One region of the Lysinibacillus sp. FSL K6-0232 genome, then DNA from elsewhere that is predicted to be linked to it. Evidence: riboswitches for the same ligand, from Rfam matches in the RefSeq annotation. Region 1 holds a riboswitch; each other region holds the start of a gene.
The links. A riboswitch is a leader RNA that binds a small molecule or an ion and turns the genes downstream of it on or off. The one in region 1 is predicted to bind cobalamin.
Positions count from the first base shown of each region.

Region 2: linked by a shared signal. The riboswitch ahead of MHB42_RS08785 (ribonucleotide reductase N-terminal alpha domain-containing protein) and the one ahead of MHB42_RS11430 (energy-coupling factor ABC transporter permease) in region 1 are both predicted to bind cobalamin.
Region 3: linked by a shared signal. The riboswitch ahead of MHB42_RS17840 (FecCD family ABC transporter permease) and the one ahead of MHB42_RS11430 (energy-coupling factor ABC transporter permease) in region 1 are both predicted to bind cobalamin.

Region 1 covers NZ_JBBOYW010000001.1:2,340,698-2,348,173, reverse strand. The annotation lists gene MHB42_RS11450 (S8 family peptidase) at 1-3,212, opposite strand, end outside; gene MHB42_RS11445 (energy-coupling factor ABC transporter ATP-binding protein) at 3,327-4,163, opposite strand; gene cbiQ (cobalt ECF transporter T component CbiQ) at 4,160-4,933, opposite strand; gene MHB42_RS11435 (energy-coupling factor ABC transporter substrate-binding protein) at 4,939-5,211, opposite strand; gene MHB42_RS11430 (energy-coupling factor ABC transporter permease) at 5,214-5,960, opposite strand; cobalamin riboswitch at 6,192-6,376, opposite strand; cobalamin riboswitch at 6,579-6,759, shown strand; gene MHB42_RS11425 ((2Fe-2S) ferredoxin domain-containing protein) at 6,900-7,271, shown strand; gene cobJ (precorrin-3B C(17)-methyltransferase) at 7,276-7,476, shown strand, end outside.
Region 2 covers NZ_JBBOYW010000001.1:1,797,141-1,804,616, forward strand. The annotation lists gene MHB42_RS08745 (pyridoxal phosphate-dependent aminotransferase) at 1-1,078, shown strand, start outside; gene cbiB (adenosylcobinamide-phosphate synthase CbiB) at 1-3, shown strand, start outside; gene MHB42_RS08750 (histidine phosphatase family protein) at 1,075-1,689, shown strand; gene MHB42_RS08755 (bifunctional adenosylcobinamide kinase/adenosylcobinamide-phosphate guanylyltransferase) at 1,693-2,253, shown strand; gene cobS (adenosylcobinamide-GDP ribazoletransferase) at 2,274-3,050, shown strand; gene MHB42_RS08765 (histidine phosphatase family protein) at 3,023-3,619, shown strand; gene MHB42_RS08770 (bifunctional adenosylcobinamide kinase/adenosylcobinamide-phosphate guanylyltransferase) at 3,571-3,975, shown strand; gene MHB42_RS08775 (ECF transporter S component) at 3,977-4,474, shown strand; gene MHB42_RS08780 (hypothetical protein) at 4,471-5,154, shown strand; cobalamin riboswitch at 5,243-5,432, shown strand; partial or broken gene MHB42_RS08785 (ribonucleotide reductase N-terminal alpha domain-containing protein) at 5,590-6,891, shown strand; gene MHB42_RS08790 (hypothetical protein) at 7,033-7,476, shown strand, end outside.
Region 3 covers NZ_JBBOYW010000001.1:3,633,064-3,640,539, reverse strand. The annotation lists gene MHB42_RS17865 (MarR family winged helix-turn-helix transcriptional regulator) at 1-59, shown strand, start outside; gene MHB42_RS17860 (ring-cleaving dioxygenase) at 110-1,093, shown strand; gene MHB42_RS17855 (nitroreductase family protein) at 1,175-1,792, shown strand; gene MHB42_RS17850 (NADPH-dependent FMN reductase) at 1,856-2,398, shown strand; gene MHB42_RS17845 (biotin transporter BioY) at 2,458-3,054, opposite strand; cobalamin riboswitch at 3,220-3,407, shown strand; gene MHB42_RS17840 (FecCD family ABC transporter permease) at 3,610-4,656, shown strand; gene MHB42_RS17835 (heme ABC transporter ATP-binding protein) at 4,661-5,464, shown strand; gene MHB42_RS17830 (hypothetical protein) at 5,580-5,750, shown strand; gene MHB42_RS17825 (endonuclease Q family protein) at 5,811-6,977, shown strand; gene MHB42_RS17820 (S-layer homology domain-containing protein) at 7,083-7,476, shown strand, end outside.

The DNA.
Region 1 (7,476 bases):
CATTTATCATCCTTCTTCGTAAGGGCAAGTGGCTGTGTTGGCACACCATTGACCAACGTAGAATCCGCATCTTCATCCACTCGGTGATGGTCAAACAATGTTAATGTATAGGGCTGAATAGATACTTGACCAAAGTTCATGCTGCTGACAAGAATAAAATAGCCTCGATCCTTCTTCGCTTGGAACGATGTATTGACATCTGCTGTTCCCATCACACCGAGCAGCATTTCTAGGATATTATCACCTAGACCGAATGGAACTTCCGTTGCTAATTCCTTGGCATCAATTTTCATATTGCCATTTGTATCTTCAATAATGGAACCTGCAAATTTCAAGTCTTGATGAAGCTCCTTTGGTAATTGCTTGAACTGATCATTTGTAAAAGGAACCGTTGAAAGCAGTAAGCTCATTACTTCATCATTACCCTGTTGCTTATAATAGTAATAATCAATATCGTTCTGATAAATGAGATGATCTTTATAGGTTGTACCAAGTTGCAATGATTGGGCTTTTGCTGCTTCATTGTTATTTGGATTATAGTCCGCTGGAATATCGCCAGCTTTACTTGTTTTCAATGTATATGGTTCAACAGAGCGTTCACCAGCATTCATTACAGCAATGACATAGGTTTTATCTTTTTTCAGCGGCACAATCTTTGTATCATTTTCAAGGTTTACTGCACCTGTTAATAATGCAAGGATGTTTAGTTCATTTGTAAGGGAGGAGGTAGGTATTAGCTCCTTTGCTTCCTCATCATATTCAAATACTGTGCCAGTCGGTATTTGACCTGCGCCTTTTACAAATTTAAAGTTATAAAGAGCGTCTTCAGGTGATTGTAATACAAAGTAATCTTCATCATAATCTGATTGGAAATATGCTTTTTGGTCTTCACCAATCGTTAAACGAATCGCCTTGTCCATAATTGGTTCAACATTTTCCAGCTTCTCTGAGTCTGAAGGATTCATAAGCATCGTTAGTAAGCTATCTACCTCATCTTGCTTTTTGCTATTGCTTGGTGTGGTTGGTAATGCCTCTTCCAAAGCGGCTTCTTCGAATGCTTCTTCCGCTGCTGGTAGACCATCCTCATCTTTTGGAAGTGTTACAGCCTTTCCTTTTAATGTGTAAGGAAGAATGGACTCACTAATTGTTTCTTCTTTTTCAATGCCACCACTAAAGAACATTTCCATTGAAAAATCGCTACTATTTTCATTTGATACGCGTAAAACATATTCTTGCTCAGGCATAGCATCAACGATTAGGCTAACACCTTCACCTTTTGCAGTACCATAAGCTGCTTGCATTGGATAAGCTTCCATTTCCTCATCCTGTGCTGTTTCCTCTGGAAGTGACATTAAGTCTTCTTTTAAATATAGTTCCATAGATGCTGTTACACCTGGAATGCCTGATAAATCAAATTGCAGTGTTGTTGGTGTTTTTACGGAAAATGTAAAATAATCTTCATCCTTTTGCTGATCCTTTGATAGCAGCGTATAGTCTTTTCCAGCCGTACTATATGGGAACTTCTTGATTTCTTCCATATTTGTTTGATCTACTGCATCTACGGGCAAGTTTTTAACTGTTTGAGCTGTAAAGACATATGTTGATTTGCCTTTTGAGCTATAGCTGCCATTATGATCCTTCACCCCAATTAATAGCGTACCCTCTTGGGCTGCTTTAAAAAGATAGCCTTCTTTTTTGCCTATGCGTACATCATTGATATGGATGGGCTCAACTTCACCATAATGACTTGTTGGGTAAAAGTATAAATCAAAGGCATAATCATATTTATCTGCCCCTTTTAATGTCAGCTGTGCATATTCATCAGCCTCTAAATCAACTTTATACCATTGCTTTTCATCAGGTTGCTTCAATACCCCTTGCTCTGTATTCAATGTATTTTTAGTAAGCACCTTGGCATTTTGGAGGCGTTCTGCAGCTGTTTCAGAATAATGCTTAGGTAGCTTCTGAAGATCAAATTGCAAGGCTTTGATAGGGTCAACAAGACCATGTCCATATGTTAAATCATAGCCTTTATCCCCTAAATCTTGTGCAGTCATTTCAAGAATGGCTTCTATTTCATATGGCTTTAACTGTGGATATTTGGATTTAAGCAACGATGCGATTCCCGCAACAACAGGGGATGCCATAGATGTACCGCTAAATTTAATAAAAGATGAGCCTTTTTTCGCATCATAAACGGTGCTATATATTTCTTCGCCAGGCGCAACAATATCAACGGATGGTCCATAGTTGGAATAGCTAGATAGCTTATTATGCTCGTTTGTTGAACCAACACTAATGACACCTTCAAATGAAGCGGGGAAGGAATAATCATCTGTCGATTCATTACCTGCAGCAGCGATAATAGTAATGCCGCTATCAATCGCTTTTTGAACGGCTTCTTGCATAAGCGGAGATTCACCATAACCGCCAAGACTCATATTAATAATATCAGCGCCTTGTTCAATCGCATAAAGAATACCTTGTGCGATAATAAAATCATTTGCCCCATCCTTGCCATTGAATACATCGATTGGCAGTAGCTTAGCTTTTGGATTAATGCCATGTCCACCTACATCATTATTTTGTGCAGCCGCAATAATGCCTGCCACATGTGTACCATGGTCGCCTGGATATGTGGTATTAGCTGGTGCAGCCGCATTGTAAGGTGGCAGTACCTGTGCTTTTAGGTCAGGGTGCTTAAAGTCTACACCTGAATCAATCACCGCTACTGTGACCTCATGATTGCCTGCTAGCTCCAATGCCTTGTCTATTTGTAGCAGACTTAAATGATACATTTCTTCTTTTTTAGGATCAGATGCTTGTGTAAAGGTATGGTACATATAGCTAGGAGCTACGCTTGTAATACCATCTTGCTGCAAATAATAGGAAATGGCTTTTTCAAGCGATACATCTTTGTTTAATTGAATAACATCATAACCTAATGAAGGAATGGAGCGGATCACCTTGGAGCCAATTTTTTTATGTACGTTATTAGCAAGTCCTGAATGCTTAATAATAATGGTATTTTTGCTAATCCATTTTTCCTCATTTTTTGAATTTTTCCCTGCTGCTGCTTGATTACTTGCAAGCATAAGTTGCTCTAGCTTGTTATTTGTAGGCTGTGATGTTTCAGCAAAGGCGGAAACAGCAGGAATCATTAGTGCAGCAGATGCGACAACCGTGACGGATTTTTTTAACCAATTTTTCAATAATTTTCTCTCCTTCAGATCGTAAATTAAGCTTTGACTATTATTTATACGGCTCAACAATAGAAAAGTTTCGTAAATGAGGAAAAATTTTCACCCATATTTAAACTCCATCCTTTAAAGCTGCTGAATTAATTTGTGCAAATCAGCTTTGGAGCGAGGAATTGCCTGATGGCTTTGGATAATATGTTTTTCTTGTAGTAACAGTGCCATCGTAAAAACCCATGGGCGTTCGAGATGTGCACGCTTTAGTAGCTCTTCGTTATAGAACAGCGTAATAGGGTCCCCATTATAAATAATTGACCCTGCCTCCATCACAATAATATGCTCCGCCCATTCATAGGCGAGCTGGATATCATGTGTTGCGAGTAAAATTGTTCTGTCGCCATTTTCTAATGTAGCGAGGTATTGTAAAACTTGTGTAGCATAATAATGATCTAACCCTGCTGTTGGTTCATCTAATAACAGAACAGATGGCTCCATTGCTAAAACACCAGCCATTGCTACACGCTTTTTCTGTCCAACACTTAAAAAATGAATCGGCTTCTCCAATAAATCCTCTACCTCTGTTTGTGCAACAGCCCAAGCAATCCTTTCTTCAATTTTTTCGCTTGACCAGCCAAGATTAAGCGGACCATACGCTATATCTTGCTTGACTGTGCCTGAAAAAAGCTGATGGTCAGCATGTTGAAAAACAATACCAACCTGCTGACGAAGAGCCTTTAAAGCTTTTCTACTATATTGAAGCTTCCTCCCACAAAAGGAAATCGTTCCTGAAGTGGGCTTTAGGATGCCATTAAGATGCTGAAATAATGTTGACTTTCCTGCGCCATTTTGCCCGAGTATAGCGATTTTTTTTCCTTTTGGAATGTGCAATGAAATATCTATTAGAGCCTTTGTGCCATCCGCATAAACATGGGACAGATGCTCAAGCTCAAAATAATTTGCTGTCATCTAACAAAACCTCCATATATGATGAAGAATAGAAAAATAGCTGCCATGCCTAACCAATTTTTCTTGCGATAAGCGCCCGCTTCCTGCCAATAAACAGCCTCGCCACCACGTGACTGCATGGCATTGTTCAGCTCTCGGCTACGTTGAAACATCTCTACAAATAATGCTGCAATAAGCATGGAGATAGAACGTAGCCATTGCATTGGGGAATGATAGCCAAGACGTGCTTGTTGGGCAACATAAATATTTTGCATGCTCGCTAAAAAAAGAAAAATAAAACGGTAGGTTAGCTCTACTAATTCGACCAATAACACAGGCAATCGCCATTGTCGTAAAACATAACAAATACCGTTAACCGATGTTGTTAAAACTAAAAAATATAAGCAGCTTATACTACCAAGCACACTAAAAAATAATTGCTGTGCTGATGTCATACTTGCTTGCCCAATAAAAATGGTCCAATGGCTGAAGGTAACAGACCAAATATGAGCAGGTAAGACATGGGTGGATGGTGTCATGGAGATTAAAATGGCTATAAGGCTAGTGAATAAGAACAAGCATGGTAAAAGTAACAGCTTTCCATAATAGCTTAATGGGATTTTTGCGCCAACAATGATAAAAGCACTCATTACAAAAAATGTAATGAGTGAAAGCTGTTCATCTTTGAAAAGAAGGGATAATAACAATAGCCCTAATGAAAAGGTCATTTTTTCTAGCGGATGAACAAGCGCTAGCTTATTCAGATAAGCATACTTATCAATGAATAGCATAGTCGTTAGCCCTCTTTATGCTTGCCGCGCATATAGCCGATAAAATAGCCAATAAAGCCCGCACCAATCGCTGCTTGTAGAACAAATAATAAGCTTTCAATTTCACCACTAGGTGGCTCCCATAAACTTTCAAACCAAGGCTCATAGTCTTTGTTAATGTCACCAATCGCTGCTTCAGCTTCACCATCAGCACCACCAAACTCTGCGCCCTTTTGAATAAAGAGGGGAATAATCGCTAACAGAACAACAATAGCTACTAGCAGTAAGTTACGTTTCATGTCTAGTGCGCCTCCTTTACTGAGAAAACACGTAAGGCTTTTAATTCGCTAAGATTATATTTTTTCAAGAAATTCATCACAATGACGGTTAAAATCCCTTCACTAATGGCTAATGGAACTTGTGTTAATGCAAAAATACTTGCGAACTTTGTAAAGGATGCGGCGAAGCCACCAACCTCTGAAGGGAAGGCAAGGGCTAGCTGTACCGAAGTGATAACATATGTGCCTAAGTCACCGAGCATCGCAGCGCAGAAAACTGCTAGAGAAAAGGATAATCCTATTTTTTGTGCTCCTTTAAAAGTAAAGTAAGCGATAAAAGGTCCTACAATCGCCATTGAAAAGGCGTTTGCCCCTAATGTTGTCAGACCGCCATGTGCTAACAGCAGAGATTGGAATAATAGCACAATTGTGCCAATAACACTCATGGCAAGCGGGCCAAACAAAATGGTCCCAAGTCCAACACCTGTAGGATGCGAGCAACTTCCTGTCACTGAAGGGATTTTTAAGGCGGATAATACAAACGCAAAGGCTCCTGAAAGCCCTAACACCATTTTTGTTTCAGGGTTGGCATCAATGGTTTTTCGAATGGAACGCAATCCTAAGACAATAAAAGGGATAGAGATAATCCACCAAAAAATAGCCCATTCAATGGGTAAAAAGCCTTCCATAATATGCATAGCAAAAGCTTGCTTTGGCACTATTAAGTATGCCAATAAAAAATAACTACATTTCCACCAAGAAAACTTCAATATTTTTCCTCCTCACGATGAAATAGATTGCAAGAATAGTGCGTGCGAAGAAATTCTTTGATGCGTATTTAGACTTTTGCATGATCCCATAAGCATCCTGTTGCTCGCTAAACAGGACATTTGACTGAGCCCATACAAAAAGCACTTCTCCGCTACAGGAAAAGTGCACGCTAAAAAAAGGCAAATAATCTATTTATCTGCTAAGTCGCACACCTATCCTCGTAGGCTGAAACGGTCACGTATTTTTCGGCAGGTCTCCTGGCTCTAGTTCACTGCTTTATAGACCTTCCCATCCGTTGGACAGTGGCGTTTTCTATAAAACTCCCTATTACAGTGGCGGGACCGCGTCGGATTTACACCGACTTCCCTTTTAAGTAAAATAACAAGTATTTTACACCGAAAAAAATATAAAATTGTGAGATTTCACGACAAAGTGTAACATGAATTTCTATAAATATGCTATACTTTTTATAAAAAATTTTGAATGAAGGCGCAATGTTGAAAATTCTGATAAGCGAAACTGATAAATTTATCACAAATTATTAAAGAAATATTGAAATTTTAAAATAATAAGCTATGATAAAGACAGTTTTCTATTCAATGGATAACGTTAATAATTTCATATAAACATCAATAAGTGCTCGAATATTCGAGATAATAGGGAAATTGGTGAGAATCCAATACAGCCCCCGCTACTGTAATAGCTGATGAAATCACAAAGCCACTCGTGCAAACTGGGAAGGCGTGAAAGTAAAATGAAGCTTAAGTCAGGAGACCTGCTTAGTTGATTGTGCATGCAAACTTTTCGGAGGGAGAAGTTGAAGCAAGAGCGGGTACCAGTATTTTATTCGTTTTTATCAAGCTTCTATAAAACCTTTACTCTCCATGAAGAGTAAAGGTTTTTTCTTTTCCAAAAAAGCAAATGAAGGGAGCAATTAGATGACAACATGGAATTTAGAGGGGATGCAAACACATCTCTTTATTTGCAACGGTAGTAGCTGTATGAAAAAGGATGGGGAGGATATTACACAAGCCATTCGAGATGAAATACAGCGACAAGCACTTGATAAAGAAATACATACGACAAGAACACGCTGTAATGGACGATGTAAGGATGCTTGTGTTGTCATTGCCTATCCACAAGGCAATTGGTATCGTGTGCCATCAACAGAGCATGCGAGAGCACTTGTACAAGATTTGCATCATGAAGCTTTATACAAGGAGCATGTCTTTTCATTGCGTGAGGGGACATTACAGCGCACAGCACAGACAACGGCCATTAAAGGGATTGAAAAGGTGAAAGAGAGGTAACAGGATGGCACAAAAAGGGAAAATTTTCGTAGTGGGCTTTGGACCTGGAGATTTTAAGCATATTACGACACGTGCTGTAGAGGCATTGCAACAAAGTGATATGATTATCGGCTATAAAACCTATGTAGAGCTTATTCAAGATTTAGTCAATGCCAAGTCAATTATTAGTACAGGTATGACAGAGGAGGTTTCACGTGCACAGGAG
Region 2 (7,476 bases), 540 kb from region 1:
TAATCATGGCGCAAATCCACAGCATGTTTATCAGCGATTAGGCTTGCAGATGCCAAAGGAGGTCTATGATTTTAGTGAAAATGTCAATGCCGCAGGACCACCAGCCTTTGTGGAGGCATGCTGGCAAGCATTTTATCCATTGCTTCAGCGTTATCCAGACCCAAATGGCGAGCCATTTCTAACAAAGGTGGCAGCCTTTCATCAGGTGGCAAAGGATAGGATTGTACTAGGAAATGGCGCAGCAGAGCTGTTTAATGCGCTGGCAAGACGCTATGCACAGAAGCAGGTTATTGTTGTGCATCCAACCTTTTCGGAATATGAGCGTACACTGCGTGCTGTCGGGGCAACGATTATACCAGTAATTGTGACGGATTTTATGGCGTATACATTGCCAATGGAGCAGCTTAAGCGGGCAATGGTGCAGGCAGATGCACTTTATCTTTGTACGCCTAATAATCCAACAGGGGTATTGCCTACAAAAGAGGACATAGAGGCATTAATAGCGTATGGAGCCGCAGTTGACTGTGAGCTTGTGCTGGATGAGGCTTTTATGGATTGGGTGGACGAGTCATCTTCCATGATTCAAGCTAGCGCTAAAAATCCACATGTCATTGTGGTACGTTCCATGACGAAAATGTATGCGATTCCGGGCTTACGGCTTGGCTATTTAGTGGCACATCCACCAATTGTAGCGACATTGCGAGAGGTGCTACCGCATTGGAATATAAATGCCTTTGCACTAGTAATTGGAGCAGGCTGCTTGGATGAGCAGCACTATTGTCAGCAGGCAATTGCCTATGCTGCCACACAGCGGGAGCAACTTCAGCACTATTTACAGGGCAATGGCTGTCAGGTGACAAATAGTGTAACCAATTATGTATGCTTCTCGTTGCCGAAAGACCAGCGGGCGGATGACTTTTTTACATATTGTTTAGCAAAGGGCGTTGTGCTACGCCATACCAAAAACTTTCAGGGCTTACAGGGGCAATGGTTCCGCATTGGCATCAAGGATGTAGCAGCGATGACCTATTTATATCATTGCTTACAAGCATGGTTTAATAAGGGGAGAGCAATGTGACAACTTTTTATTTAGTAAGACATGGTGAAACCGTGTGGAATCAGGAGCAGCGCTTACAGGGCTGGCTAGATTCACCATTAACGGCTGCTGGCAAGGAGGCTGCACAAAAGCTCCAGCAGCAATTACAGTCCATTCCGTTTGTGGCTGGCTATAGTAGCTCAAGTGGTCGTGCTAAGGAAACAATGGCAATTTTAACGGCGACGCGACAGTTACCTATCTATTATGAGGAGCAGTTACGCGAAATCTATTTGGGGGACTGGCAAGGGCAGCGAATTGAAGATATTATGACGACAGATCGGCTGAATTATGAACGGTATACACATGACCCTGCACAATTTATAGCAACACATACGGAAAGCTTTAGTGCTGTGACAGCACGAGCTATGTCTGTGTTAGAAAAAATTGCTAAACGGCATAGGAATCAGCCAGTGTTGCTTGTGTCACATGCCGTTACGATTAAATGTATTGTCAATGCTATTTTACAGCGCGATATTTGTGAGCTATGGGCAGCACCCTTTATCCATGGGACAAGTGTGACGGTTATTGCTTATAAAGACCAGCAGTGGCTTGTGAAAGAGATTGGCAATATCCAGCATTTACAGGAGGTGTGAGAAATGCCACTTATTTTTATAGCAGGCGGTGTGCGCAGTGGTAAATCCCAATTTGCTGAACAAATGGCAGCACGCTATTGCCAAGCACAGCGGTTTATTTATCTTGCCTCTGGTGTTGCCTTGGATCAGGAGATGCAGCAGCGCATTTTACGTCATCAGGCAGATCGGCAAGCACAGCCTATACATTGGCACACGGTGGAGGCCCCCTCTGCAATAGCGGATGCGCTTGCTGAATGCAAGGCTGGCGATATTGTGCTATGGGATTGTGTTACAACATGGCTGGCAAATATTTTTTATGAGGGCTTTGATGATGGTACACCTTGCTTTGCACAGCCAGGCTGCTTAGATAACAAGCTTGCACAGGTCAAGCAGGCAATCGAGGCATTGCTAGCACAAGATATTGTGCTGCTTGTTGTGTCGAATGAGCTGTTTGATGAGCCGCCCTATGCAAGCCATGAGGTGGAGCTTTATCGACAAACGCTGGGGCAATGCCATCAATGGTTTGTCGCTACCGCACAAGAAGCCTATGAAATCCATTATGGTATTGCGAAAAGATGGAAGTAATCGAGAAGGAAGGCAAAAAAATGAAAACGATATGGTCTAGCCTACTGCTAGCATTTCAATTTTTTACGGTATTGCCTGTACAGAAAGAGCTGCCATTAAATAGAGCCACCATTACAGGGATGTTTGCCTGCCTACCGTGGATAGGGGCTTTGATGGGTGCAACTGTAGCCGTTGTTCTTTACGGTCTAACACAGTGGACGGCAAGCAGTGATATACTGCTAGCCTTTATTGTGCTGGGGCTCTTTGCCTTATGGACAGGTGGCTTGCATTTAGATGGCTTTATTGATATGGGGGATGCTTATTTTTCGTATCGGGATCGTGAGAAGCGGCTGGAAATTTTAGATGACCCACGGGTGGGGGCATTTGGTGTATTAGCTGTGCTATTTTTATTATTAGGGAAGTTTGTTATTTTGCATGAGCTTTTTGTCCAACAGCAATTTGCTCTATGGATGGCTGTATTCGTACCTTTTTTAACAAGGATTGGGATGAGCCTTTATTTTTTATCGCTGAAATGTGCGAAGGATAAAGGGCTTGCCTATTATTTTCAATCACATATTCATGCAAAGGCATTAACAGGCTGGATGCTAGTATCTCTTATACTGGGGCTAGCGCTTGTACTCGTGATCACAAAGCTGTCAATCGTGCCTGTTATACTTGTAGTGGTGCTAGCGCTGGCCTTGCTGCTATTTCGCCAGTTTACTGTGCGTAATTTTGGCGGTGTATCAGGTGATTTACTGGGCGCTTCAATTGAAGGAATGGAGGTTGTGCTATGGGTGACATTGTTACTGTGCGCTTAATTCGGCATGCACCAACAACTGCCAATATAGAAAAACGCTATCTTGGCTGGACGGATGCACCATTGGCTAATCCAATGGCACTCACTGTAATTGATGATACCGTTCAACAAGTGTATGGCAGTGATTTACAGCGCTGTCAAACAACAGCGTCGTATTATTTTCCAAATGCCAGCTATTGTGCAGATGCAAGATTGCGAGAAATGCATTTTGGGGCATTTGAAGGCAAGACCTATACGGATTTACAGGCACAGCCCCAGTATCGTGCATGGCTCGATGACCCTGACCAGACGCCACCGCCGCAGGGCGAGCGCTTTAAGGCATTTACCGCGCGTGTACTAGATGGCTTTTATGCTTTGCCAAAGGATGAGGATCACTATTATCTTGTCGTTCATGGTGGAGTGATTCGTGCCTTGCTTGTAGCATTTGCTCCAACGGAACAGCCCTTTTGGTCGTATCAGGTGTCGCATGACCAGCAATTTATTTTAACATTTACGCGTAAGGCTTGGGAGGAGGGAGCAAGATGCATATCTTTATTGGTGGAGCCTATAATGGCAAAACCGACTATGTAATGCGTTACTATCAACAGCAGCACGTTGTACTGGTGGATGGTGCAATACCAAAGGAAGCGCCAGCGTGTGACGTGCTGGTGCTGAAAAATTTAGAAAAATGGCTGGTAACACAGTCGTTAGAGGATGATTCGCCACTTATTCAAACGATGCTGACAGAGCTACGGCAGCTAGCGCAGCAATGTACATTGGCGGTGATTGTGACAGATATGGGGCGTGGCGTTGTGCCAATGGACAAGCAGGCACGGCTATTACGGGATACCTGTGGTCGCTTCTATCAGGCTTTATTTGCGGAAGCGGAGCAGGTTGTTCGCATTTGGTATGGCATTGGTGAGTCTATTAAGGAAAAGAGGGAATGACATGGAGCGACAAAAGCTGGTGAAATGGGTACTGGCAGCAATGGTTGCAGCAATTTGTGCGGTGGGGGCAATGATTAAAATTCCATTATTTATCATGCCAACGGTTGCGCTTGACTCAGCGCCTGCCTTTTTAAGTGTTGTTTTTTTATCGCCTGTGCTAGCGGGAGCGGCAGGACTAATTGGGCATTTTATAACAGCATTAACAGCAGGCTTTCCACTAGGTCCGTTGCATCTTATTATTGCTGCTGAAATGTTTGGTGTTGTGTGGCTTTTTGGGGTGATGCATAGAAGGGGGATGCATGTTTGGAAATGGCCTGTTGCCTTTCTGCTAAACGGTGTAGCTGCACCATTGCCGTTTTACTTTATCATTAGCCCAGCATTTTTCTGGGGAGCGCTTGCCAGCATTTGTGCGGCAACAGCGATTAATTTAGTGATAGCTGCTATCGTTATGCCTGTATTAACAAAGGTTTTAGTGCGCAAGGAAGGTAGCCTATTATGAGAAATGCCATACAGGTAGGAAGCCTTATTGCGACAATGGATAATGCGGCAGCCATCGGGCAAAAGCCACAGGATATTGTAGCAGCATCAGATACATTGACAGCCTATATGACAGCGCGTGTTACCTTTTTAGAGCAGCTTGCCGCACAGGCTTTGCCTACGCATATTTTGCTGGCGAATTTTTCGGGAGATGCCGCATGGTCACGTTATCTAGCAGGGATACAGCAAGTTTTTGAGGAAGCAGGGCTTGCCTGCCCTACCATTGCTGGGAGCACAGAATCCAATATGCCAACTAGTCAATCAGGCTTAGCTATTACAATGCTTGGGGAGCCACAGCAGCGTGCAGCCTTTCAGCGTGAACGGCTGAGCTGGTATACATATGGCTTACCGCTTGTGGGGGCAGAGGTACTAGCACAGCCTGAGGATGTTGCACAGCTTCAGCCGATTTTTCAAGCATGGCAGTCAGAAATTGTGCAGCAAGTATGGCCTGTTGGGTCAAAGGGGCTACAGGGGGAATATAGCCGTCTTTTTGGACAGATGGTTGTGGACAGTCCGTTGGATGCAACTAAATCAGCAGGCCCATGCACCGTTCTTTTACTTGGTATAGACCCAGCAAAAGAGCAGCAGGCACAAAAATTTTTCCCTAGAAATTTTGCAAAACTGCATTGCCATCGGGCTTGAGTTGAGCCAAAGCATAACAAGGGGCAAAACACCTATTGCAACCCTAAACACAATATGTTAGATTTGTTTAGGAATCAAAACACTATATATAGTATGTTGGACAAACGGTACCAAGATGGTTTAAAAGGGAATTCGGAGCAAGTATGCTTGTAAGCCGAAGCTGTCCCCGCAACTGTACGTGCTGACAAATAATCAAGGAGCCACTGTTTTTTTAATGGGAAGGCGATTATTTGGAGGAAGCATAAGCCAGGAGACCTGCCGCATTGTTCAAGACAGCAACACATTCTTCGGGGATTGAGAAGTGGAGGCGAGAGATTTGCACACGGCTTTTGTGTGCTTGTCCTTCATTTCCATTTCCGATTGTACAGCGATTATGCAGCCGATTAATGTTGCGTAATCGCTTTTTTATGTTGCTGGAGGAAAGGGAGAGAATAGATGACAACGCAAATTGAACAGCAAATAGCTAAGCTACAACAACGTTACACGGAGGATGAACTGGAAAGCTTTGTGAGATTATCGGATCGCTGGCTACGCAAAAATGATAATGCTACATTTGACGCATGGGCGGATGCAATGATTTTACAGGCGCTTAGCTTGATAGATGAGGAGGAGCCCTACTGGACATTTGTGGCTGCACATCTTTACTTAGAAAAATTATACAATCAATTTGCAGCACAGCGTGGTGTTGCACCAACGGATGTGTATCAAGCATTCCCAGCACAGCTTGCACGATATACAGAGGCTGGCTTGTATCATAACAGCTTAACAGCTAAATATAGTGCACAGGAGCTACAGCAATTAACAAGCTATTTAGACGCTAGTCGTGACGAGCTATTTACATATATCGGCTTAAAAACATTAATGGATCGCTATGTTGTGCGTGATTATACGAAAACGCCTGTGGAGCTTCCTCAGGAGCGCTGGATGGTCATTGCCATGACATTAATGCAGGATGAAACAGAGGACCGTTTAGCAAAGGTGCAAGAGGCTTATTGGGCGATGAGTAATTTATATATGACAGTCGCAACACCAACATTATCGAATGCTGGGAAAACACATGGTCAGCTTTCTAGCTGCTTTATTGACACAGTCGATGATAGCCTGCAAAGCATTTATGATACTAATACCGATGTGGCGACATTATCAAAATATGGCGGTGGTATCGGTGTTTATATGGGAAAAATTCGTAGCCGTGGCTCAGCCATTAAAGGCTTTAAGGGCGCATCCAGTGGTGTGCTACCGTGGATTAAGCAGCTCAATAATACAGCCGTTTCAGTTGACCAGCTTGGACAACGCCAAGGAGCTATCGCTGTTTATTTAGATGTTTGGCATAAGGATGTTTTTACATTTTTAGATTTACGCCTAAACAATGGGGATGAGCGTTTACGTGCCCATGATATTTTTACAGGGCTATGCATACCAGATATTTTTATGGAAGCAGTGGAGGCACGTGAGGATTGGCATTTATTTGACCCGCATGAAGTACGTGAGGTGATGGGCTTCTCCTTAGAGGATTCCTACGATGAAGCAAAGGGAAATGGCTCCTTCCGCACGAACTATGCTGCATGTGTGGCAAATCCATTATTAAGCCGTGAAGTCGTACCAGCCATTGATATTATGAAGCGAATTATGCGCTCACAGCTCGAAACAGGTGTGCCGTTTATGTTCTACCGTGATGAAGTGAACCGCATGAATCCGAATCAGCATGAAGGCATGATTTACAGTTCGAATTTGTGTTAATTGTAGCACCTTCAATCAGAAATGGTTGTCGAAAACTCCGTTAAACGGGGAAAGTCACTCAGTGATAACCCACCGTGCTAAATCTTTTGATTAAATATTTGGAGTTTTATATAATAGAACAAATATTCTGTTTTAGGAGTGATTGATATTTCTAAAGAATATGGGTTCATATATGTAACAACAAATAAATTAAATGGTAAAAAATATATTGGGAAATGTATTTATGATCGAGTAAATAACTGGGAAAATTACTTAGGATCAGGAGTATATTTGAAAAGAGCCATAAAAAAATACGGTAAAGAAAATTTTGAGAGAGAAATTATTTGTAATGCTTATTCTGAAGAAGAATTAAATCAATTAGAAGAGTTTTACTTGAATTACTTTGATGTTGTTAATTCTACTGAATATTATAATATTAAACTTACTTCAATTGGTGGAGATATCTTTACTTTTAACCCAAATAAGGAAGCTATAAGAAAGCAAAGAACTGAGCAAATGACTGGCAAAGGCAATCATCAATTTGGCAAGCCTAAAACAAAAAAAATGATTGAATCAGTGAAAAAGGCCAACTCAAAGTGTGTC
Region 3 (7,476 bases), 1.3 Mb from region 1:
AACTGGACACAATGATTTTGTCGTTAAAAAAGGTTGGCAAAAATGCTATCAAACAATAAAATTTTTTATACAAATATCTCGAATTAAAGATAATTAGGAGGAACATACAATGAATCATTTAAAAGGTGTACACCATGTAACAGCTATTACAAGTAGTGCAGAAGAAAATTATAAATTTTTTACATATGTTTTAGGTATGCGTTTAGTGAAAAAAACGGTGAATCAGGATGATATTCAAACGTATCATCTATTCTTTGCAGACGATAAAGGTAGTGCAGGGACAGATATGACATTCTTCGATTTCCCCAATATTCCAAAGGGTGTACATGGTACAAATGAAATTTCGAAAACTTCCTTCCGTGTACCAACAGATGCAGCACTCGACTACTGGGTAAAACGTTTTGACCGTTTAGATGTTAAACATACTGGTATTAAAGAGCAGTTTGGTAAGAAAACATTATCCTTTGTGGATTTTGACGATCAGCACTATCAGCTTATTTCAGACGAGCATAATACAGGCGTTGCATCAGGCACACCGTGGCAAGATGGACCAATTCCATTGGAGTATGCGATTACTGGATTAGGCCCTATATTTGTTCGTGTAGCTAATTTTCAATATTTTAAAGAAATGCTAGAGAGGGTAATGCTCTTTACAGAAATTGCTGAAGAAGGCGACTTCCATCTATTTGAAGTAGGTGAAGGGGGCAATGGCGCACAAATTATTGTAGAGTATAACACAGTTTTACCAGCAGCTCGTCAAGGCTTCGGCACAGTTCACCATGCTGCCTTTCGTGTAGAGGATCGTGCTGTATTAGATGAATGGACAACTCGATTTGAAAGCTTTGGCTTCCATACATCAGGCTATGTGAATCGCCATTTCTTTGAATCTTTATATACACGAGTAGCACCACAAATTTTATTTGAGCTTGCAACAGACGGCCCTGGATTTATGGGGGATGAGCCATATGAAACATTAGGCGAGAAGCTATCATTACCACCATTTTTAGAGCCCAAGCGTGAGCAGATTGAAAAGCTTGTTCGTCCGATTGATACGGTTCGAAGCTCTGAAACATTTGAGAAAGAATATGAGTAATGGAATTTGATTTTTTAGTAATTAACGCCTTAATTATTGTTAATAAAGCTAAAGATAATAGAAGTAGTGAGGGATTCATAAATGGAATTTTCAAAGCTATTAGATAAGCGCCGTTCTGCGAATAATTTTGTAGAGGGTGTGAAGATGACTGAGGCAGATATACGTCCTATTCTAGAGGATGTCAAATTAGCACCATCAGCCTTTAACTTACAGCATGCCAATTATATTGTCGTATTAGATGAGGAAATGAAAGAAAAGGTACGAGAGGCGGCATATGGGCAATACAAGGTACATTCAGCTTCAGGTGTAGTCCTTGTATTAGGCGATAAAGAGGCATATAAACATACTGCTGAATTAAGTCAAGGTATGGTAGATTTAGGCATTATTACAGCCTGTGAACTAGATGAGCTTGTAGCTGAAAATGCAAAATTTTATGAGGATCGTGGTGAGGCATTTATGAAGGAAGAGGCAATTCGCAATGCCTCTCTATCTGCAATGCTATTTATGCTTACAGCGAAAAATCGTGGCTGGGATACTTGCCCAATGATTGGCTTTGATCAGCAACAAATGCGTGCATTATTTAATGTGCCAGAAACGCATGAGATTGTCCTGATGATTACGATTGGCAAAGAAAAGGAAAGCAGCCGTCGTTTACGTGGCTATCGAAAGCCTGTCGAAGAATTTGTCACGTATTATTAATGTGGTATAAAATAGAATAGCTATACAAATACTATGACTAATATTCATTTAGGAGGAAACATCGTGAAAGTAGTAGCCATCGTAGGTAGTATCCGTAAAGAATCTTATAATATGCAGTTAGCTCAATTTATTCAAAAACGTTATGCAGAAAAATTCGATCTTGAAGTTTTAAGTTTAAAAGATTTACCAATGTATAATCAAGATAACGAAAATGATCCACCACAAACAGTGCTTGATTTTAAAGCAAAAGTAAAAGCGGCAGATGCTGTGTTATGGGTAACACCAGAATATAATGGAACAGTTCCAGGTGTCATGGTCAATGCTATTGACTGGTTATCTCGTGTGGATAAAGTAATGATCGGTAAACCATCTATTATAATGGGTGCTTCTATGGGGAACTTAGGTACAGTTAAAGCTCAATTACATTTACGTGATATTTTATTCTCTCCTGGTGTCAATTCACCATTACTAAGTGGTAACGATGTTTATATTGGTGCTGTGCATACGAAATTTGATGCAGAAGGAAATTTAACGGATGAAGGAACTGTAAAATTCCTTGATGTTGTGATGGATAACTTTATTGACTGGGCAAAAAAATATATTTAATGTATAGAAGGGCTGTTGAGAAAGCTGACGTTTTATTGGCTTTCTCACAGCTCTTTTGCTTATTTGATTGGAATAATTTTTAATGTTTTTTGTAATCGGTAAGCAAAGATACCTGCAAAGACAGATAAGATAACATCCTTTGGTAGTGGTGGAACCATCCAAAGCCACGCTAATTTATATGTAAAGCCTTCTGGTGCGCTTGCCCAAAGCTTATACGCAAAATACATCCAATTTGTGCCGAATACATAATTAAAGATAAAGGCGATTAACGCAGCCACTATATAGCTCATTTTTGTGCCACTGCGTTCGACAATAAGACCAGCAATAAATGCCAATAAAATATATGACACAATAAAACCAAAAGTAGGGCTTAAAATTTGCCCAAAGCCTCCACCAAAGCGAGAAAAGACAGGCGCTCCTGCTAATCCGATACACATATAGACAGTACAAGCGAGCGCGCCTTTTCGACTACCAAGAATAAGACCTGATAAAATGGCAAAGAAAGTTTGCAGTGTGATTGGGACACCACCCACTACTAAAAATGGTATAAAGGAAGTAATATTAGCACCTACCATCATTAGTGTAGAGAATAAGCCAATATAAGCGATATCTACGGTTCTTAATTTATGATGACGGTGTTCTGTAACTGTTGCCATGCTCTCACCTCTAATTTTTATAGTTATTAATGCTAGTGTAAAGAATGGATATATTTGTGTCAACATAAAAATTTCATTTAGTTAACTAAAATATAGAGCTGTTAAATAATAGTTCCATATGGACGAACAACCTATAAAACTGTATGATAGAGTCGTTATCATTTAATATTATTTGCTACTATTGGTGTGACATCTTTTTATGTCACTTAAAAGGGAAGTCGGTGAAAGTCCGACGCTGTCCCGCAACTGTAACGACGAGTTCTATGATTTTTATGCCACTGTTGAAAAATGGGAAGGCTATCAGAGGACGCAGAATCGAAGCCAGGAGACCTGCCAATTAGTAATACCTGTAATGCCCACGAGGATGCAAGCAATTACGGACAATAGCTGGTTATTTTCTGACTTTGTTTAATCGAGGGTATTTCTATGCATATTTTTGTATAGAATGCCTTTTTTTATTTTGCTTCAACTTTATTGTTGTTGAGATAAATAATCATAGGCTCTGAAAGGCATTAGCTAATTGCTTTATCCATCAAATTTGTAGGAGTTTACTGAATGAATAAAAAGTTTATATTATTTTCTGTACTACTTGTTTTCATATTAATCGTTTCTATGACCTTTGCTGTAATGGTTGGGTCTGTATCTGTAACGCCATTATATGTTTGGAAGGTGATTCTTTCGAAGCTACCTTTTATACATAACTTTATAGAGTCTGATTGGAGCCGCTCACAGGAAATTATTATTTGGCAAATACGAGTGCCACGTGTCATACTGGCGGCTATTGTTGGAGCAGGCTTAGCAATTGCAGGTGCTGCTATTCAGGCGCTTGTGCGAAATTCTATTGCTGATCCTTATATTTTAGGTATTTCTTCAGGCGCAGCGGTGGGAGCAACCTCTGTTATTATTTTAGGTGCTTTTTCGTTTTTAGGTATGTATGCTCTTTCCGTATCCGCCTTTTTAGGGTCATTATTTGCTATTGTGCTTGTATTTTTTTTATCGCGTGTTGGAGGGCGTGTTTCTATCTTTCGTCTACTATTAGCAGGCATGGCGGTGTCCTTTATTTTAACAGCCGTTTCGAATTTTATTTTAATGATGGCAAAGCAAGAGGGTGCATTAAAGGCAGTGATGTTTTGGATGCTTGGTAGTTTAGCTGGTGCCAAATGGACAAATATTATCATTCCAGCTATCGTCCTTTTAGTAGTATTTGCTTTACTTTGGCTCCATTATCGAAACTTAAATTTACTATTATTGGGCGAAGAGGCTGCTGTCACATTAGGTGTCAACCTTCAGCAATTTCGTATACAGCTTGTCTTACTTGTTTCGTTATTAACAGGGGTACTTGTTGCTGTAAGCGGTGCTATTGGCTTTGTAGGATTAATCATTCCACATATTGTCCGATTAATTGTCGGGTCTAATTATAAATATGTTATACCCATTAGTGCCTTATTGGGCGGGATTTTCTTAGTTTGGGCAGATGCAGTGGCTCGAATTATTATTGCTCCTCAGGAAATGCCAATTGGTATTATTACTGCCTTTTGTGGCGGACCATTCTTTATTTGGCTACTCCGTCGTAACAATTATTCTTTTGGTGAAGGAGATTAAAAAGATGACATTAGAAGCAAAGCAAGTATCATTCTCCATTAACGATCAGCGCATATTACATGAAGTGAGTATTCACATAAAGGAAAAGCAATTTGTTGGGCTAATTGGTCCTAATGGTAGCGGTAAATCAACGTTGTTAAAAAATATGTATCGTTTATTAAAGCCTGAAAATGGTACAATTTTATTAAACGAGCACGATATTTTAAAGCAATCGAGTAAAGCTATTGCCAAAAATTTAGCTGTTGTTAGTCAAGAAACACCTGTATTATTTGATTTTACTGTACATGATTTAGTTAGTATGGGTAGAACACCACATAAAAAGTTATTAGAGCTAGACAAAGAGCAGGATTTTCGAATTGTGAAAGATGCGCTGAAGCAAACAGGTATTGAGCATCTAGCAAAACGCAGCTTTAGCTCCCTTTCAGGAGGCGAGAAAAAGCGTGTTATGGTTGCGCGGGCACTTGCACAACAAGCACAGGTGCTTATTCTAGATGAGCCAACAAATCATTTAGATATTCAACATCAGCTTCAGGTGATGGATTTAATTCAAACCTTACATTTAACAGTAGTCGCAGCTTTGCATGACTTAAATATCGCGGCTATGTACTGTGATCAAATATATGTGCTACAGCATGGACGGATTGTATGCTATGGTACACCAGAGGAAGTGCTAACGCCTGCATTATTGCAAAAGGTATTTGGTGTCTACGCGGATATTCAGACACATGCATTGACAGGCAAGCCATATCTAACCTATATTCCTGAACAATTTACAAGCAATAAAATAAAGGCAGTAGCAGCAACATAATTGAGCATACTATATCAATGGGCTATTAAGAAAATTTCCACTTTCTTGATAGCCTATTTCCTTGTATAGATAGCTTAATTTTAGGGAACTTTATGGTTGAAAGGAATGATAAACAATGGAAGAAATAAAATTAGCCAACCTCAATCAACAGCAACTTGATAAAATTAATAAGCTAGAGAAGGATATAGGTGTTACATTAGTAGCATATGATTCATCCGAAATACCAGCTCAAGGATCAACTGCCTATGAAGCGAACCCTAACATGGCAGGTCATCATAAACAATAAAATGCCTTGCAGTAATGTAAGGTACTTTTCTTTTAACATACACAAAAGGAAGTGCTATAAATGAAAGAGTTTTATGCAGATTTACATATTCATATTGGTCGTACTGCTAGTGGACGTGCTGTGAAAATTACAGGCAGTAAAACATTAACATTAGCACGCATCTTAGAAACAGCCAGTGCAAGAAAGGGGTTAGATATTATTGGTATTATCGATTGTCATTCACCAGAGGTTATAGAGGAAATGAGTGAGCTATTAGCGCAAGGTGAACTAAAGGAGCTAGAAGGAGGGGGGCTACGTTTTCAGGAAACAACACTAATTCCAGGTTCAGAAATTGAAATTTATGATCAATTTTGCCATGGCCCTATTCATGTGCTTGCATACTTCCCTACACTTTTGCTAATGAAGCAATTTTCAAATTGGATGGCTCAGCATATGAAAAATATCCATTTAAGCTCACAGCGAATCTATTGTGATGGACGAACATTACAGCAAAAGGTGTATGAATTGGGTGGGCTTTTTATTCCTGCACATGTTTTTACCCCCTTTAAAAGCCTGTTTGGCAAAGGTGTTCAGCGCAGTTTAACAGAGGTATTTGATCCGAAGATGATAGACGCTATTGAATTAGGGTTAAGCTCTGATACAATGATGGTCAATCAAATAAAAGAGCTTCAGGCATATACATTTGTTAGTAACTCTGATGCTCATTCCCTTGGAAAAATAGCACGTGAATATCAAAAGCTACGATTAGCAGCAGCCAATTTTACAGAGCTAAAAAAGGCTCTTCATGAACAGCAGGGTCGTGCAGTCCTTGCAAATTATGGATTAAATCCTTTACTTGGTAAATACCATCAAACCGTCTGTGCAAAATGTGGTGAACAGCTTGATAATCTAGCAACTCACTGTACAAATTGTGGAAGTACACAAATTATAAAAGGTGTGGCTACACGCATTCAGGAGCTATCGGAGGATTTACTGAATACTCGATATAGACCCCCTTATATTCATCAGGTGCCGTTAGATTTTATTCCTGGAATTGGACCTAAGATGCTGGAACGATTACTGCAAGCATTTGGAACAGAGATGAATATTTTACACAATGTAACACTAGAGCAGCTTGAACAAATTGTCCCCTCTAAAATTGCTACATTCATTGATCAAGCAAGAACAGGTCAATTAGCGATTGCTGTTGGGGGTGGTGGAATTTATGGAAAAATACAAGCTGACTAAATAAGGAATAGAAATTAAAAAAATATTATTATTTAACCTATTTTTAACCTTTCTCTAGTAAAATGGTGGTTACATGTACTATTTTATAGATGGAGGCGAAAGTGTATGCAATTATCAAAGAAATTTCGTTTTTTAGCTACAAGTATACTTGCTTTACAGTTAGTTGCCCCTGTAGCAGCCAATGCAGAGGAGCAAACCGACAATATAGCACCGAGCTGGGCTGTTCAGGCAGATTATGTGGCACTGGGTGATTCATTAGCTCATGGTATGAATGAGCTAGGTCTTATTGGGCTAAGCTACACAGATTTTGTAGCACAAGCATTGCAACAAGAGGGCTTTTTAGCTTCCTATAACAAAGGCTTTGCGATGTCAGGCTATACAACAACAAATATTTTAACAGATATCCAAAATAATGTAGAAAAGGCAGTGACGGGCTTTGGCTATACAAGTGAGCAAGTAAAGCTACGTGATGCTATTAAAAATGCTGAAATTATTACAT